Regions from separate parts of the Erwinia psychrophila genome, predicted to be linked through region 1. Evidence: predicted binding sites of a transcription regulator. Region 1 holds the regulator's gene; the other holds the start of a gene.

Region 1 (7,743 bases):
GCCGTCATATTCCAGCCGCTGCTGGCAGCGCTGTAAGGCAATTTCACACGACTGAAGATAGCGCTCCGCCAGCGACGGCGTCAGCATCGTATGCTCGCGGGCCAGGATCGTCATTGCGTTGATGTGTTCAACAATAAACTGACCGTGCGTTACCCACAGCTTCATATCGGCAAGATAGCTGGGATCGAAACCTGGCTCCTGCATCGCCTGGTTCAGCGAGTTAAACAGCGCGTTATGCGCCTGGTTGGCCCGCATCCGCTGGTAAGCCAGCTTTTCGGGGTTCTGCTTGCTGCCCAGCAGCAGCTGCAACGCTTCCTGCCAGACTTCCAGCGCGTCATGCGCATTTTGCCGCAGCAGACCGCTCTGCCACTGCGGCCAGAGCCAGATCATCCCGGCGAAGGCGATCAGGCAGCCCATCAGCGTATCCAGCAGGCGCGGCAGCAGGAAGTCTGCGCCGTTAAGCGAAAGCAGCTGGAGCGAGTAAACGGCCGTAACCGTAAAACCGATCGTCGCCAGACCATAGTACTTACGGATAAACAGGTAGCTCACCAGGGTAATAATCAGCATCACCAGCAGCACTATCGGCTCCGGCACCTGAAGACGTAGCGTCAGTGCGGCGACGATCAGTCCCGCAAGCGTGCCCAGCGCACGGTGCTGGATGCGGACGCGTGTCGCGCTGTAACCGTTCTGACTGACAAACATGATCGTCATCAGTATCCAGTAAGGTTTTGGCAGATGAAAAAAGAGGGCCAGCGAGCTGGCGAACGTGAGCATGACGGCAAAACGCCCGGCGGTACGAAGCGCCGCCGAGCGCAGCGAGAGGTAGCTTTTAATGGCGGGCAGCAGCGGCAGGCGGCGCTGGCGGTCGGCCATCAGGTCCCGTTTATAAAGGGGGCGCTGGTGGCGCAGCAGGCGGCTTATCCGGCTGAAATGATAGGAGCAGAAATGGCCAACGGGATTATCAGGATGCTGTCTGGCGATCTTTTCCAGCGCGTGCAGCTGCTTGTCCATTGAAAAGCGCCCGGGCAGCTTATGATAGAGGATGTCATCGGCAAGTTCGCGTAGCCGGGCCGCAATCGTCCGGGCGTTCCAGCGGATCACCGCCTCAGCGTGGCTCTGTTCAACCAGCTTCTGCACTTCTTCAGGCTGGTGCAGGCTGACCGCAATGTGCTCCTGTAAATCGAGAGCGACCTGAAATGCGCGGGTCAGGCGCTGATGATGATTATCCCGGCCGGCGGCCAGCATATGCATCTGCTGGTAGCAGGTGGTGATCAGATCGACCGCTTTTTGCTGGCGTGCCAGCAGGGGCGGGAGCGCTTTTTCAGGATCGGTCAGCTGCGTCAGCATGCTGTATTTTGCTTCGCAGTAGTCAGCGAGTTCGCGATAAAGCAGGCTGAGCGTCTCACGCATTGGCTGCTCTTTCCACAGCCAGAGCCAGAACCAGTTAAATACGCCGTACCAGATGGTGCCCAGAATATAGAGCATCGGTGGCACCCAGATCGCCATCCGCCCGGCCAGGCTGAGCGTAAAAATGGCGGCGATCAGTGACGCCGGCAGCAGCCTGCCGTGCAGCGGGCTGATCTCTCCGGTAACCCCTAGCAGCAGGGCCATCACAAAAAGCGTGGCCGGTAAGGGAACCTGGTGATTGCCAAGATACTGGATAAGGAAGCTGCTGAAGGCAAACAGGGTGCCGCCAACGATCAGGCGTTTGAAAAAACGTTTATGGGGCGTATCGAGACCGGCGATATTGCAACAGGCAGGCACTAACGAAAAGAGCAGTCCTTTTTGCAAATCACCCAATAGCCATCCGATAGCGACCGGGAGACAAAGCACCAGCGTTTGACGCAGTGCATAGTTAACTTCGGGGTGATAGATCAGTCGGCGCCACATCCTTCCGTACCAGTGAGAAAGGCGCAACGGCGAAGTTGCGCCATGGATTGGGGCTGGTTAACGGGTACCGTAGACGACGATGGTCTTGCCGTGTGCGGAGATCAGGTTCTGATCTTCCAGCATTTTCAGGATCCGGCCAACCGTTTCGCGTGAGCAGCCAACAATCTGACCAATCTCCTGACGGGTGATTTTGATTTGCATTCCGTCTGGGTGGGTCATCGCATCCGGCTGCTTGGCCAGATTCAGAAGGGTTTGCGCGATGCGACCTGTCACATCGAGGAAAGCTAAATTGCCCACTTTCTCGGAGGTGACCTGGAGGCGACGTGCCATCTGTGAAGAGAGACGCATCAGGATGTCAGGGTTAACCTGAATCAGCTGACGAAACTTTTTATAAGAAATTTCAGCCACTTCGCAGGCGGATTTAGCGCGTACCCACGCGCTGCGCTCCTGACCTTCTTCAAACAGGCCAAGCTCACCAATAAAATCACCCTGGTTGAGGTAAGAGAGGATCATCTCTTTGCCTTCTTCATCCTTAATCAGCACCGCTACCGCGCCCTTGACGATATAGTAGAGGGTTTCCGCTTTTTCACCCTGGTGAATCAGCGTGCTTTTGGATGGATACTTATGAATATGGCAATGTGACAGGAACCATTCAAGTGTCGGGTCTGTTTGCGGTTTGCCGAGAACCATTCGCTGTTATCCTCTGTTGTCATCGTGCCTAAACACAGGGGGCAGAGTTCCCTGTCAGGCGTTGAAAAAGTCAAGCGTTCCCTTTCAGGGAATTTATCCTGACCCCGGTTCAGGGCCTGGCTCGTTATGGTGTTCCGTTTCGCCACGTATGTAGAGTACTGGCGAAGATATTACAGCTTTGTTTGTAACACAGCTTTGAATGAGTGTCTTCTGTTGTCTCGCTTCAGCATAGCGGGAAATCTGCGGCGTTGCCGTTTTTGTCGCTAAAGCGTAATCTGACGTTAACTGAATGAATTAGAGGAGTTTGTTATGGAAGCTCGTGTTAAATGGGTAGAGGGGCTGACCTTTTTGGGAGAATCCTCATCGGGCCATCAGGTGCTGATGGATGGCAATGCGGGCGATAAAGCCCCCAGCCCGATGGAAATGGTGCTGATGGCGGCCGGTAGCTGTAGCGCCATTGACGTGGTCTCTATTCTGCAAAAAGGGCGCCATGAGGTCACGGACTGTGAGGTTAAGCTCACCTCTGAACGCCGCGAAGAGGCCCCGCGTCTCTTTACCCATATCAATCTGCATTTTATCGTAACCGGTAAGGCGCTGGGCGACAAAGCAGTCTCCCGCGCGGTGGATCTCTCTGCCGAGAAGTACTGCTCTGTAGCGCTGATGCTGGGCAAAGGCGTGGAGATTACCCACAGCTATGAAGTTATCGCAGTATAGTCAGCCCCCGGCCCCGTGCGCGGGGCTTACTCAATCTTTTTCCCTTCTATCAGCCGTTTGACCAGCGGTCCCATAATCAGCTCCATCGCTAAGCCCATTTTCCCGCCGGGCACCACCAGCGTATTGATATGGGAGATAAACGAGCCCTGTAGCATCGACAGCAGGTAGGGGAAGTCGATATCTTCCAGCGCCTGGAAATGGATCACCACAAAGCTTTCATCCAGCGAAGGGATAGCCCGGGCCGCAAAGGGATTCGAGGTATCAACAGTAGGGACGCGCTGGAAATTAATATGGGTACGTGAGAACTGCGGCGTAATGAAGTTAATGTAGTCCTCCATCGATCGCACAACCGAGTCCATAACGGCTTCCCGCGAGTGCCCCCGTTCGCTGGTATCCCGGACCAGCTTCTGGATCCACTCCAGGTTAACGATGGGGACCACGCCCACCAGCAAATCCACATGCTGCGAGACGTTGTTATGCGGCGTAACCACGCCACCATGCAGACCCTCATAGAAGAGCACGTCCGTCGGCTCCGGCAGCGGCTGCCAGGGCGTAAAGGTTCCCGGCACCTGATTCCATGGCACGGCTTCATCATAGGTGTGCAGATATTTTCGTGACTGGCCGCTGCCGTTAAGGCCATATTCCACAAAGGTGTTTTCCAGCAGCGCGAAGTCATTTGCATCGGGGCCGAAATAGCTGATATGGCGACCCATATCGCGCGCTTTACGGATCGCCATATCCATCTCGGGGCGCGTAAATCGGTGAAAACTGTCCCCTTCCAGTTCGGCTGCGTGCAGTCCAAGCTGCTGAAATATTTTTCTGAAAGCGGTACTGGTTGTTGTGGTCCCCGCACCGCTTGAACCGGTAACGGCAATCACCGGATGTTTAGCTGACATGGCAGATAACTCCCTGAGAAAAGTCGCTTCGCATTGTTACCATGTTTCAGGCGTGGATGTCATCTCTGCCGCCTTCTGATGCTTAAAAAGCAACGCTCCGCCGCAATTTTGCTGCTTCAATCAGGACGTAAAAACGCGCAGACTGAAAAAAACTGTGCAGGAGAGTACGCTTTATGAATATGCCTTCTTCTCGCTGGTGGTGGGATCTCTCTACCCGTGAGTTCAGCGAGCTGGAAATGGACAAGGTTATCGCCATATTGCCGATTGGGGCCGTAGAGCAGCATGGCCCTCATCTGCCTGTCAGGGTGGATGCGGCGATCAATGCTGGCATCATCGCCCGTGCGGTGGAGATGATGCCTGAAAATCTGCCGGTCCTGATCCTTCCGGCTCTGCCCATCGGTAAGTCAGACGAGCACCTTAACTTCCCGGGCACCTTAACACTTCCTTATGATCTGCTGGGTAACGTCTGGTTTGAAGTGGCTAAAAGCGCCTGGCGGGCAGGGATCCGCAAGCTTATTTTCTGGAACTCACACGGCGGCCAGCCCCAGCTGATGGAAATTGTCTGCCGTCAGTTGCGGATTGAGCTGAAGATGTTTGCCGTGGGGGCGAGCTGGTTCCGCACGATCGATTCTGCCGATCTGTTTTGCGCTGAAGAGTTGCAGCATGGCATCCACGGTGGCGAATCGGAAACCAGCGTGATGCTCCATTTACATCCCGAGCTGGTGCAAATGGCGCATGCCGAAAATTTCGTGTCCGCCTCCGTAGCGCTGGCTGAAAAGGGCGGTATTCTGACGCCTGAAGGCGGCGTGGGATTTGGCTGGATGGCTGAAGACCTTCACCCCTCCGGGACCACCGGAAACGCGGCGGCGGCTGACGCGGAGCGCGGAAAGATTGAGACCGACCGCGCGGCGGAAGCCTTAATCAAACTGATTCAGGAAGTGCAGGCCTTTACCCCCTCTTTCCAGCGCTGAGAGCGCCTTACTGCTGCCCCGGTTTTGCCGGATGGCTGAACAGGGCAGCTTCCTCAGGTGATTACGCCATCTGGTTCATCATGGTTTTTATCGTCTCCGCCAGTACGCTGCCGATGGCGCTGGTTCCGCGATCGTGCCCTATCAGCATTAAGGTCTGCGCCTGCTGTGAGAGCTCTCTCACCGGGATATAGATTAAACGCCCGCTACGCAAATCGAATTCGATATCAAACGGCGTTAAAAAAGTTAAGGCCTGATCAACCATCGCGGCCTGGCGCATCACCTCAATCGAATTTGTTTCGATAACAGGATGCACAGTTACCATCGCCCTGGAAAACAGCTCGTTCAGATAGGGACGGATAACCATCGATTTATCAGCGATAACCAGAGAATGAGGAACACAGTCGCTCAGGCGGAGGCTGGTTTTATCCGCCAGGGGATGGCCCGGCGCAACTACTGCGCCCAGTCTGCCCACCGCACTGCCCAGTTTGCGCAGAGAAGGCGGCAGATCAAAGTCGAACCCCAGCCCTAAATCCGCCTCTCCTGAAGCGACTGCGCTGGTAATATCTTCCCCCGTGGTCATTTGCCTGAGGATCAGTTTTACGCGTGGATTCGCCCTGCGAAACTCTGCTGCCATACGTGGAATAAGATTGGCTGCCAGCCCGCTCATCATCGCTACCGTGACCTCGCCCCGTCTCAGCCCCTTTAGCTCCTCAATCTTGATTTGTGCCCATTCCAGCTCTTTAAACGTTTGCCGCACGTGATGAATCAGCACTTCCCCCGCGGCTGTTAACACCATTTTACGCGGCAGACGTTGGAATAAGGGTGTCCCCAACTCCTCCTCCAGCGCCAGGATCTGGCGATTAATGGCGGAAGCAGAGATATGCAGCCGGCCAGCGGCTTTACGAATTGACCCACTGCGAGCGACCTCATCCAGATAGGTCCAGAGCCGATGTTGCAGCATGAAAATCTCCGTGCGTTGCCTTTAAGGCATCAATGAGTACGAAAATACGTGCTTTTAAGGTAACGAAAATCGCGGCATAACTGAATCATCTTGAGCTGAGGGGGCATAAAAAATGGCAGGTGTAAGTCGCAGGGGATTTGCAAAAATGCTGGCGGGCGCGGTGTTGCTGCCCACGCTGGCACCGTTACTGTCCGGCAACGCGCTGGCCGCCGATAAAACTATCAAAATAGCGCTGTTGTTGCCCGGCTCCGTTGCCGATGGTGGCTGGAGCATGCTGGCTTACCAGGGGTTACAGGCTCTGAAGAAAGAGGGGTTTACGGTCGCCTGGAGCGAAAGCGTGCCGCAGGCTCAAATGGAGCAGGTGATCAGAGGCTATGCAGATGACGGTTTCACCCTGATCATTGGCCACAGTTTTGAGTATGGCTCCGCCTTTGCGGAAATCGCGCCTGATTACCCTGATACTGACTTCTTCGCCTCCACCTTTAAACCTGACGAGAAGGTGGTGGACAACGTGGAGTATGTCAACCTGGCTTACCTGCAGGCTGCCTATGCGGCTGGCGCTCTGGCTGCGCTGATCTCTGATAAGGGCAGAGCCGTAGGCTTTGTGGGCGGCGGTGACAACCCCACGCAGCAGGCGATGATGCGCGCCTTTATTGCTGGCGCGGAAAAAACGCGTCCGGGCGTGAAAGGTTTGGGTGTGGTCACCGGCGACTATGATAACGCGGCGAAAGGGCGAGAGGCTGCCACAACGATGATTGGCAACGGCGCAGATGTTATCTGGCACGCCGCGGATGTCACCGGATTAGGCGCTCTGCAGGGTGCGGCGGCGGCTAAAGTCAAAGCCATAGGCTGCTATGCCGATCAAAAAGATGTCTCGCCTGATTATATCGCCTGCAGTCTGAAACAGAATCTTGACTGGATGGTGCAGGAGGTCGGTCACTCGGTCGGGGCAAAAACCTTTATGGGTGGCAAAGAGTGGTCGCCCACGGTGGCGAAGGCCTGGTCTGTGGTGCATGGCAGCGAGCAGTTCAACAGCAAGCTGGTCAGCCCCGAAGCCTGGCAGAAATTCACGGCTATCTGGCAGCAGCTGGATAACGGCAGCATCGTTCCTGCAGTGTAAGCAAAGGATCCTCTGTCATGACACCAGCTCCTCCAGTCCGCGTTGCGCTCAATAACATTACCAAACGTTTTGCGCGCGTCACGGCCAATGACCGTGTGTCGATGCAGGTTGCATCAGGCGAAATTCATGCTCTGCTCGGTGAAAACGGCGCGGGGAAAAGTACCCTGATGCAGATCCTCTATGGGCTTTATCAACCCGATGAGGGGGAGATCGTCATAGCCGGAAAGCCCGTTACGCTACGCGATCCCGGCGATGCCATCGCCTGCGGCATCGGCATGGTGCATCAGGAATTTATGCTGGTACAGCCCATGACCGTGGTGGAGAACGTGATCCTCGGACTGAAAGAGAGTCATAGCGGCCACCTGAATTTACGGACGGCCGCTGCCCGCCTGCAACATCTGTCCGATCGACATGGGTTAGCGATCGATCCCTGGGCGCAGGTGCAGCATTTACCGATTGGCGTGCAGCAGCGGGTGGAGATCCTCAAGCTGCTCTATCGTG
Region 2 (7,743 bases), on a different contig from region 1:
TTGCGCCCGATACCGTCTTTGTGGCGCTTTCGGCGATCTCCGGCTTTGCGGTGGTGGCGGTCTGGCTGAGCATCTGCGCGTCGCACTACTTCTTCCGCCGTGCGCATTTACGGGCGGGCAAGCCGTTATCCGCGCTTGGCTACCGGGCGCCGCTCTATCCGCTGACGCCCATCCTCGGTTTTATGCTGTGCCTGCTGGCCTGCGTTGGGCTGGCGTTCGATCCGGCGCAGCGCATCGCGCTATACTGCGGCCTGCCTTTCGTGGCGCTCTGCTACGTGGCTTACTATTTCACCCAACTGCTGAATAAACGCGAGCAGGCAAAGGAGACGCTGCATGTCACTGAATAATCTTTCTGTCGGACAGCTGGCGGCGGCGGGCCTCGTGCTGGATGGCGCGATGGCGACCGAGCTCGAGGCACGCGGCTGCGATCTGACCGATTCGCTCTGGTCCGCAAAGGTGCTGATCGAAAATCCCGACCTGATATACCAGGTGCATTACGACTACTTCAGCGCGGGTGCGCAGGTCGCCATCACGGCCAGCTATCAGGCAACGCCGCAGGGCTTTGCGAAAAGAGGCCTGGATGAGGCTGACTCCCTGGCGCTGATTGCTAAAAGCGTGACGCTCGCCGCCCAGGCCAGAACGGATTACCTTGCCCGACATCCCGACAGCGGCCCGTTACTGATTGCGGGTTCGGTGGGACCCTATGGGGCTTTTCTGGCGAACGGTTCAGAATACCGGGGCGATTACGCTCTGCCGCAGCAGGAGATGATGGCCTTTCATCGGCCGCGTATCCGCGCGCTGGCGGAGACTGGCGCGGATATCCTCGCCTGTGAAACCCTGCCTTCCTTCGCCGAGATTCAGGCGCTGGTGACGCTGCTGAGAGAGTTCCCTCAGATGCCGGCCTGGTTCTCTTTCACGCTGCGCGATGATGCGCATCTCAGTGACGGCACGCCGCTTGGCGACGTGGTGGCCCTGCTGGACGATTCTCCGCAGGCCGTGGCGCTGGGCATCAACTGTATCGCGCTTGATAAAGTGACTGCGGCGCTACAAACGCTCTCCACACTGACGGCAAAACCGCTGGTGGTTTATCCCAACTCCGGTGAGCAGTATGACGCCGCGAGCAAAACCTGGCACAGTGAAGGCTCCCACTGCACGTTAACGGACAATCTTGCTGAGTGGCAGGCAAGCGGTGCGCGGCTGATTGGCGGCTGCTGCCGCACCACGCCTGCCGATATCAGCGCAATTGCCCGCCGCGCCCGCCGCCAATAAGCTGCTGATAATTTGTTTTATAACGCCCGAACTTATCGGGCGTAGATAATGAAAAGTGGCCGCAGTGCGCTTAGACTATTTTAAATCGTTAATGATGCAGGATGAATTATGAGAAGGCTGATACTGGCGCTGGCTTCAGCGTGGTTTCTGAGCGGCTGCGCCACCATCGTGGGCAGCAAAACGCAGGACGTGCCGATACAGACCTGGCCGCAGGGCGTCCGGTTTGTAGTGCAGGATGAAACGGGCAGGGCGGTGGCGAAAGGCGTGACGCCGCAAACCGTGTCGCTGCAGAAGTCTGATGGCTCCTATTTCGGTAAGAAAAAATATACGCTACAGCTGGAGCAGGAAGGCTATGTGCCGCAAACGATCCCGCTGGAGCTAAGTCCCAACCTCTGGTATATCCTGGGCAATATTCCTCTTGGCGGGATACCGGGCTGGCTTATCGTCGATCCTTTCAACGGCGGCATGTACAAGATCGAACCGGCAAGAATCTATAGCAACATGAGTCTGGTCGGTGCCCGCAGTTAACCACAAAACCTAAGGGCTTCCTCTCACGGAAGCCCTCTCTTTGCCGCTACTGCGCGGTAGGCTGAACCATCGCGTGCGCGGGCTTATTCTTCTCCAGATACTGATGCTGGAAAATACACATGCGGATGGTATTGCGGTATTCGCCATTAATAAAGAACTCGTGGATCAGTTCTCCCTCAATTTCAAATCCGAGCTTGGTATAGATATGGATCGCTTTCTCATTCTCTTTATCAACAATCAGATAGAGCTTGTAGAGGTTCAGCACTGAGAAGCCATACTCCATCGCCAGCCTGGCGGCCTTACTGGCCAGCCCTTTGCCCTGATGAGCAGGATCGATAATGATCTGAAATTCGGCGCGGCGATGAATGTGGTTGATCTCGACCAGCTCTACCAGTCCCGCTTTATCTCCCTCGTGCTCCACAACAAAACGGCGTTCGCTCTGGTCATGGATATGCTTGTCGTAGAGATCGGAAAGCTCGACAAATGCCTCGTAGGGCTCTTCAAACCAGTAGCGCATGACGCTGGCGTTGTTATCAAGCTGGTGGACAAAATGGAGATCTTCGCGCTCCAGGGGGCGAAGCTTCACGCCATTCGCGGCGGGCATGGCAGACATATAGAATCCCTTAGTGGATGCAGTATTGCATAAGGATTATATGACTGACGACGGGAAATGGCACGACGGAAGGAGGGGAGAACAGCGCCAGCATGGACTTTCACGCTGGCGTTGCGTGAGCGTTTACCCGATTAGAAATTGTAGCCTGCGACCAGGTAATAGCCCCAGCCGGTGGACTTCACTTCAAACGGGCCGCTGCCGAAGTTCAGCTCGCTGCCGTCGGCCCACTGACCGCCGTTGTGGAAGTAACGTGCCACAATGGAGTAGTGCCAGTGGTCATATCCCAGCGAAATAATATGGCTGGACGCGATAGAGTTGCTGCTGCGTGATGAGCCCCCTTTGTCGCGCAGATCGGAACCCCAGTCAAAGTTGGTAAAGCCAACGTAGCCAAGGTTGCCGCCCCAAAGGGTGGTGATAGGCACAAAGTACTTCACCTTGAAGCGGTAGCCATCCCAGCTGTTTTCGTTCGCCGCGCCGTAGTTTTCCCACTGGTATTTGGCATAGACGTTCAGCGACAGACCGATATCGGAATGGGTATCGATATCCGTGCCCAGACCCATATACCAGGTATTCTGGCGATTGTCGCTGTTACGGCCCATATCGTAGATATAGTTATTAGCGAAATACCACTCTTTGAATGGACCAAAGCTCAGGTCGGTATTGGTGAGCTTATCGATTGAGAAGCGCGGCTCAATCTCCATAAACATTGGGGAGCCGTGATCGAAAATGCCGTTGGCATTCGAGTTACCCACGCCGAAGAAGTTCGGCAGATCCAGATAACCGTAGAAATCGAACCAGTCTTTTTTGGCGAAAGCTTCATATTCCAGATAGACGTCGTTATTGAACTGAGGTCCAAAGCGGGTGTGATAGCTGCCCACTACGTTGACGCTCTGGTGCCACCAGTCGGAGGCGTAATCAGGGCCTTCGCTTGCCGCTGTCGATGAAGCGCTATAAGAGAGCGCTGCCAGGGCGCCAGCCATCAGAATTTTATATTTCATTCTATTACCACATGCTTAATGACCATTTTCAGCAGCCACTGCGATGGTCTTGTTAAGTCGTCAACAGGAAAGGAATGGGGGGCCGCTCGCACAGCCGAAAACACCCGTCTTGAATGCAGCGGCAGTGTGCCGCGATTCGGGCTTAAGGAAATAGATATCGCTCACACTTGTCAAACCTTGTTTCATTTCAGTTTAAGTGAATTGTGATCTGTTTCACAGTTATGCCGGTGGAGGCGTCATTCTCTCCTCATTAAGCCGCAGCAGCGCATTTTACCCGCAGGTAATCGTTTGCCCCGGTAAGATGAGCGTAAAGTGAAGATAAAGTGACATAGCGACGGAAGAACAGGTGAATAAGAGAAGCGTCAGTAGATAAGGCCAACTTATGGATAAAGCAGCCCTGGAGAGCAACAATGTTTTTGGGAATAGCGACGGAAGAGTAAAAAAGAGGCGGAAAGGGGAGGCTGCCGGAACCGGAGAAAAGGTCCACCTGCTCAGCAGGCGGACCCTCGTCTTTAACGAACCACGTGCAGGAAGTGCATGTGTTTCTCATACTGATCGAGAATGTCGTGCAGGATCTGTTCCTGATTCCAGCCCATCACGTCATAATCCTGGCCGCCTTCTTTCAGGTAGACCTCAGCACGGTAGTACGTTTGTTCCTCATCCTTATCGTTGCCGCCCATACCCGCCAGGGCAAAGGTCGGCTGAAGATAAGGACGCAGGCGCACCTCGTAAACGAAGTTCAGCTCATTACCGAGATCCACTTCGAAGTGAATGCGGTCATCGCCGCTCTCATCGGTAAAGGAGGTTGTACTCTGTTTAGCAAGTTCAGCCTCAACCATTTTCATCGCTGGCGAGATCACTTCAACAATGAAACGCTTAACCTGGGAACGTTTCGGGAAGTAAGCGATGTTCCGCAATCTCCGCTGCCATGAAATTGGGTTTCTTGCCGCCGTTGGCGCAATTGTGGCGACCTGTTTACTGTCCCGCTTCCAGGCATCAACCCGCAGGGCTTTAATCAGCCCGTACATGGCCATCAGCAGAATAACGGCAAAGGGCAGCGCACTGGCAATGGTTGCCGTTTGCAGCGCCTTCATACCGCCCGCGAGCAGTAGCGTGATGGCAACAACGCCCATCATTGCCGCCCAGAAGATACGCTGCCAGACCGGCGTCTTGTCGCTGCCGCCGGACGCCAGGGTATCAACAACCAGCGCGCCGGAGTCGGCTGAGGTCACAAAAAAGACCACAACCATTGCCATAGCAATAAAGGAGAGCACCGAACTGAACGGGAAATGCTCCAGGAAGTTGAACAGGGCCAGCGTCTGGTCGGATTGCACCGTGTTAGCCAGGTCGCGCGCGTTCTCGACCATGATCATCCAGATGGCGCTGTTGCCGAAAAAGGTCATCCAGAGCAGCGTAAAGCCGGTAGGAACAAACAGCACGCCGGTCACAAATTCGCGGATAGTACGTCCGCGGGAAACGCGGGCGATAAACATCCCAACAAACGGAGACCAGGCAAGCCACCAGCCCCAGTAGAACAGCGTCCAGCCGCCCAGCCAGCTGCTGGACTTCGGCTCGTAGGCGTAGAGGTTAAACGTTTTGGTGACGATCTCGGAGAGATAGCCGCCGGTATTTTCCACGAAGGATTTCAGCAGCAGAACCGTTGGGCCCAGCGTTCCGACCAGCAGCAGCAGCAGTACCGCCAGTCCCAGATTAAGCTCTGATAACAGGCGGATGCCTTTATCAAGACCGGAAACGACCGACAGCGTGGCCAGTCCGGTAATGATCACAATCAGCATCACCTGCATGGTTTCATTTACCGGCAGCCCGAAGAGATGATTCAGACCGGCGTTGACCTGCAGCACACCGTAACCGAGCGACGTTGCCACGCCCAGAACGGTACCGATAATGGCGAAAATATCGACCGCATGGCCCAGCGGACCATAAATCCGGTTACCGATAATAGGGTAAAGCGCCGAACGCAGGGTCAGCGGCAGACCGTGACGGTAGCTGAAAAACGCCAGGATCAGGGCAACAATGGCATAAATTGCCCATGCATGCAGACCCCAGTGGAAAAAGGTAATACGAAGCGCCTCTTTGGCTGCCTGTACGGTTTCCGGCGTCCCGGTTGGCGGTGCCATGTAATGCATGACGGGTTCCGCCACGCCGAAGAACATCAGCCCGATACCCATACCGGCCGAAAAAAGCATGGCGAACCAGGAGATGTAGCTGAAATCGGGTTCAGCGTGATCCGGTCCAAGTTTGATATCGCCAAAGCGCGACAGGCCAAGATAGGCCACCGTCAACAGGATCAGGGCGACGGTGAGGATGTAAAACCAGCTCGCGTTGGTAAAGATGGCGCTTTGAAGCGCGCTGAGCCGTTGGTCAGCCTGCTCCGGAAAGAGTGCCGCAAAGGTGACCAGAAGGAAAATAAGAACGGCAGAAGTGTAAAATACCGGCGGATTTATATGGCTGCGTTTAGCCGTGGGTGTCGTTTCACTTTGATTCATAATTTACCTGACGCATGAAAAACAGCCGTGAATGTAACAAACCGTAAGGCGGAATGAAACCCGTATTGCCGCTCAGCGTCAGCAAGTTAAGCCGAAAGCGGCGTAAATAATCGGGTTCATTCAGCTATTTTAGCGCTTATTTGCTAATAAGCCGTGTCGATCTGCCCAGTAAATGCTTTTTTTACAGGTCAGTGGGTTCATTAAGGGGAAATTAGTTTATAAAAGCAGCGAAATAAGAAGGGGAACTGTAATACCTATAAATTATATTGTTATTATCCGGCAAGGTTTAAAAAGCGCGACAAACTACCGCTTGCCATTTTGTTCTGTCACCTTATGCTTTCGTGATGATAAGACTTACCCGCCAGCACCCAGATTCCAGAAGACGACGTAAAGCGCTGGCTTTTCTCGCTTTAGCGTGTCTGATAATGATGGTGTGTCTGATGCAGCGTATTGCTGCGATCCATCAGCTTCAGCTTAAAGCCGCTGCGGCCACCTCGCTCATCCAGCCGGGGTATGACACCGACGCTCACTCAGGCCCTTCGCCGTGCCAGCTTGAAGCGCATTCTCTGTTAGTGGCTCAGCCCTCTCTGTTTGATGGAGCGCTGCCCATACCGGATATTCTCCTGGTTATCGTATTATGGCTTATCAGCCGCTCCGCACCCTTGCAGGCTGACGACGACCCTCCTTTTTCTTCGTTACGAATACAACTCAAAAACTGTGTCTTCCGGCTGTGACAGAACCCATCTCCCGGTTCTGATAATCACTTACGGAGAATTATCATACTTAATTTTAAGCCTGCTTTTGTTGTTCTGTCTGTCTGCGATGCAGGCTGCGGAAAGGGCTGGATTATCCAGCCAACAAACTCTTATGCGGAAATTTGTACTGGTAGTGTTTTGCCGCTACTGGACCCGCGATTCATCAGGGTTATAAAAAAACTGATGAAAAAATTGACGCCGCTGACCGACGACAAAACGCCATAAAACCGCGTATGTCGGTTAACGCCAGCGGCACGCTTTATCTTCTGAATTGCACGGGCTGTGTATGAACGAGAGAAATGAGATGAAAATGAAATTACTGTTGGTTACCTCGCTGCTTTTTACATCCGCCGTCAGCGCGGAAACATCCTCTTTACCGGAGCCTGTAAAACAGATCGAAAAACAGGGTATTGAGATAATCAAGCCTTTTAAAGCGCCCGGCGGTATGGAGGGGTGGCTAGGTAAATATCAGGGGGCTGGCGTAACCATCTTTCTGACGCCGGATAAAAAACATGCCGTATCAGGTTATATGTATGATGATAAAGGTAATAACCTGAGTGAGAAAATTATCAATGACGAGATCTATATCCCGGCCGGACGGGAGATGTGGCAGCGGCTGACGGCCGCGAAGGGCATTGATGAAGGCAGCGATGAAGCGGCCTGTAAGGTAGTGGTATTCGCGGACGCTTTTTGTCCCTACTGTAAAAAATTCTCGCACGCGATCCAGCCCGAGCTGGAATCGAAAGGTATACAAACCAAAACGCTGCTGGTGGGGATGTTACGTCCGGAGAGTGGGCAATACGCCGCCGCGATGCTTTCAGCAAAAAATCCGGCGAAAGCCTGGCACGACTTTGAAATGTCCAATGGCAAAACAAAACCTGATTTACCGGAGGCCACGTCCGGGGAGGTGAGGCATCAAATCCGCTACAACCAGCAGTTGATGGATGAACTGGGTGCGAATGGCACTCCCGCAATTTACTATCTGAACAAAGACCGCTTACTGCAACAAATCATCGGTATGCCCGACAAGCAGAAGCTGGCGGATTTGATGGCCTGTAAGTAGGACGCTAATA

The links. The regulator CRP, encoded in region 1, controls carbon source genes, mostly activating them, when cyclic AMP is high. The targets are predictions, from matches to a motif close to ATGTGANNNNNNTCACAT.
Region 2: the regulator CRP is predicted to act here: its motif matches at 3,610-3,627, upstream of AAH446_RS15605 (nucleoside-specific channel-forming protein Tsx).

The regions. Positions count from the first base shown of each region.
Region 1 is NZ_JBCHVB010000004.1:55,959-63,701, reverse strand. Features, by position in the region: gene AAH446_RS11440 (YccS/YhfK family putative transporter) at 1-1,890, opposite strand, end outside; gene crp (cAMP-activated global transcriptional regulator CRP) at 1,948-2,580, opposite strand; gene AAH446_RS11430 (OsmC family protein) at 2,890-3,294, shown strand; gene AAH446_RS11425 (phosphoribulokinase) at 3,321-4,190, opposite strand; gene AAH446_RS11420 (creatininase family protein) at 4,364-5,161, shown strand; gene AAH446_RS11415 (LysR family transcriptional regulator) at 5,223-6,122, opposite strand; gene AAH446_RS11410 (BMP family protein) at 6,235-7,242, shown strand; gene AAH446_RS11405 (ABC transporter ATP-binding protein) at 7,260-7,743, shown strand, end outside.
Region 2 is NZ_JBCHVB010000006.1:233,094-240,836, reverse strand. Features, by position in the region: gene mmuP (S-methylmethionine permease) at 1-347, shown strand, start outside; gene mmuM (homocysteine S-methyltransferase) at 334-1,269, shown strand; gene AAH446_RS15615 (putative periplasmic lipoprotein) at 1,378-1,797, shown strand; gene speG (spermidine N1-acetyltransferase) at 1,844-2,401, opposite strand; gene AAH446_RS15605 (nucleoside-specific channel-forming protein Tsx) at 2,542-3,408, opposite strand; gene AAH446_RS15600 (BCCT family transporter) at 3,921-5,915, opposite strand; gene AAH446_RS15595 (hypothetical protein) at 6,356-6,649, shown strand; gene dsbG (thiol:disulfide interchange protein DsbG) at 6,981-7,733, shown strand.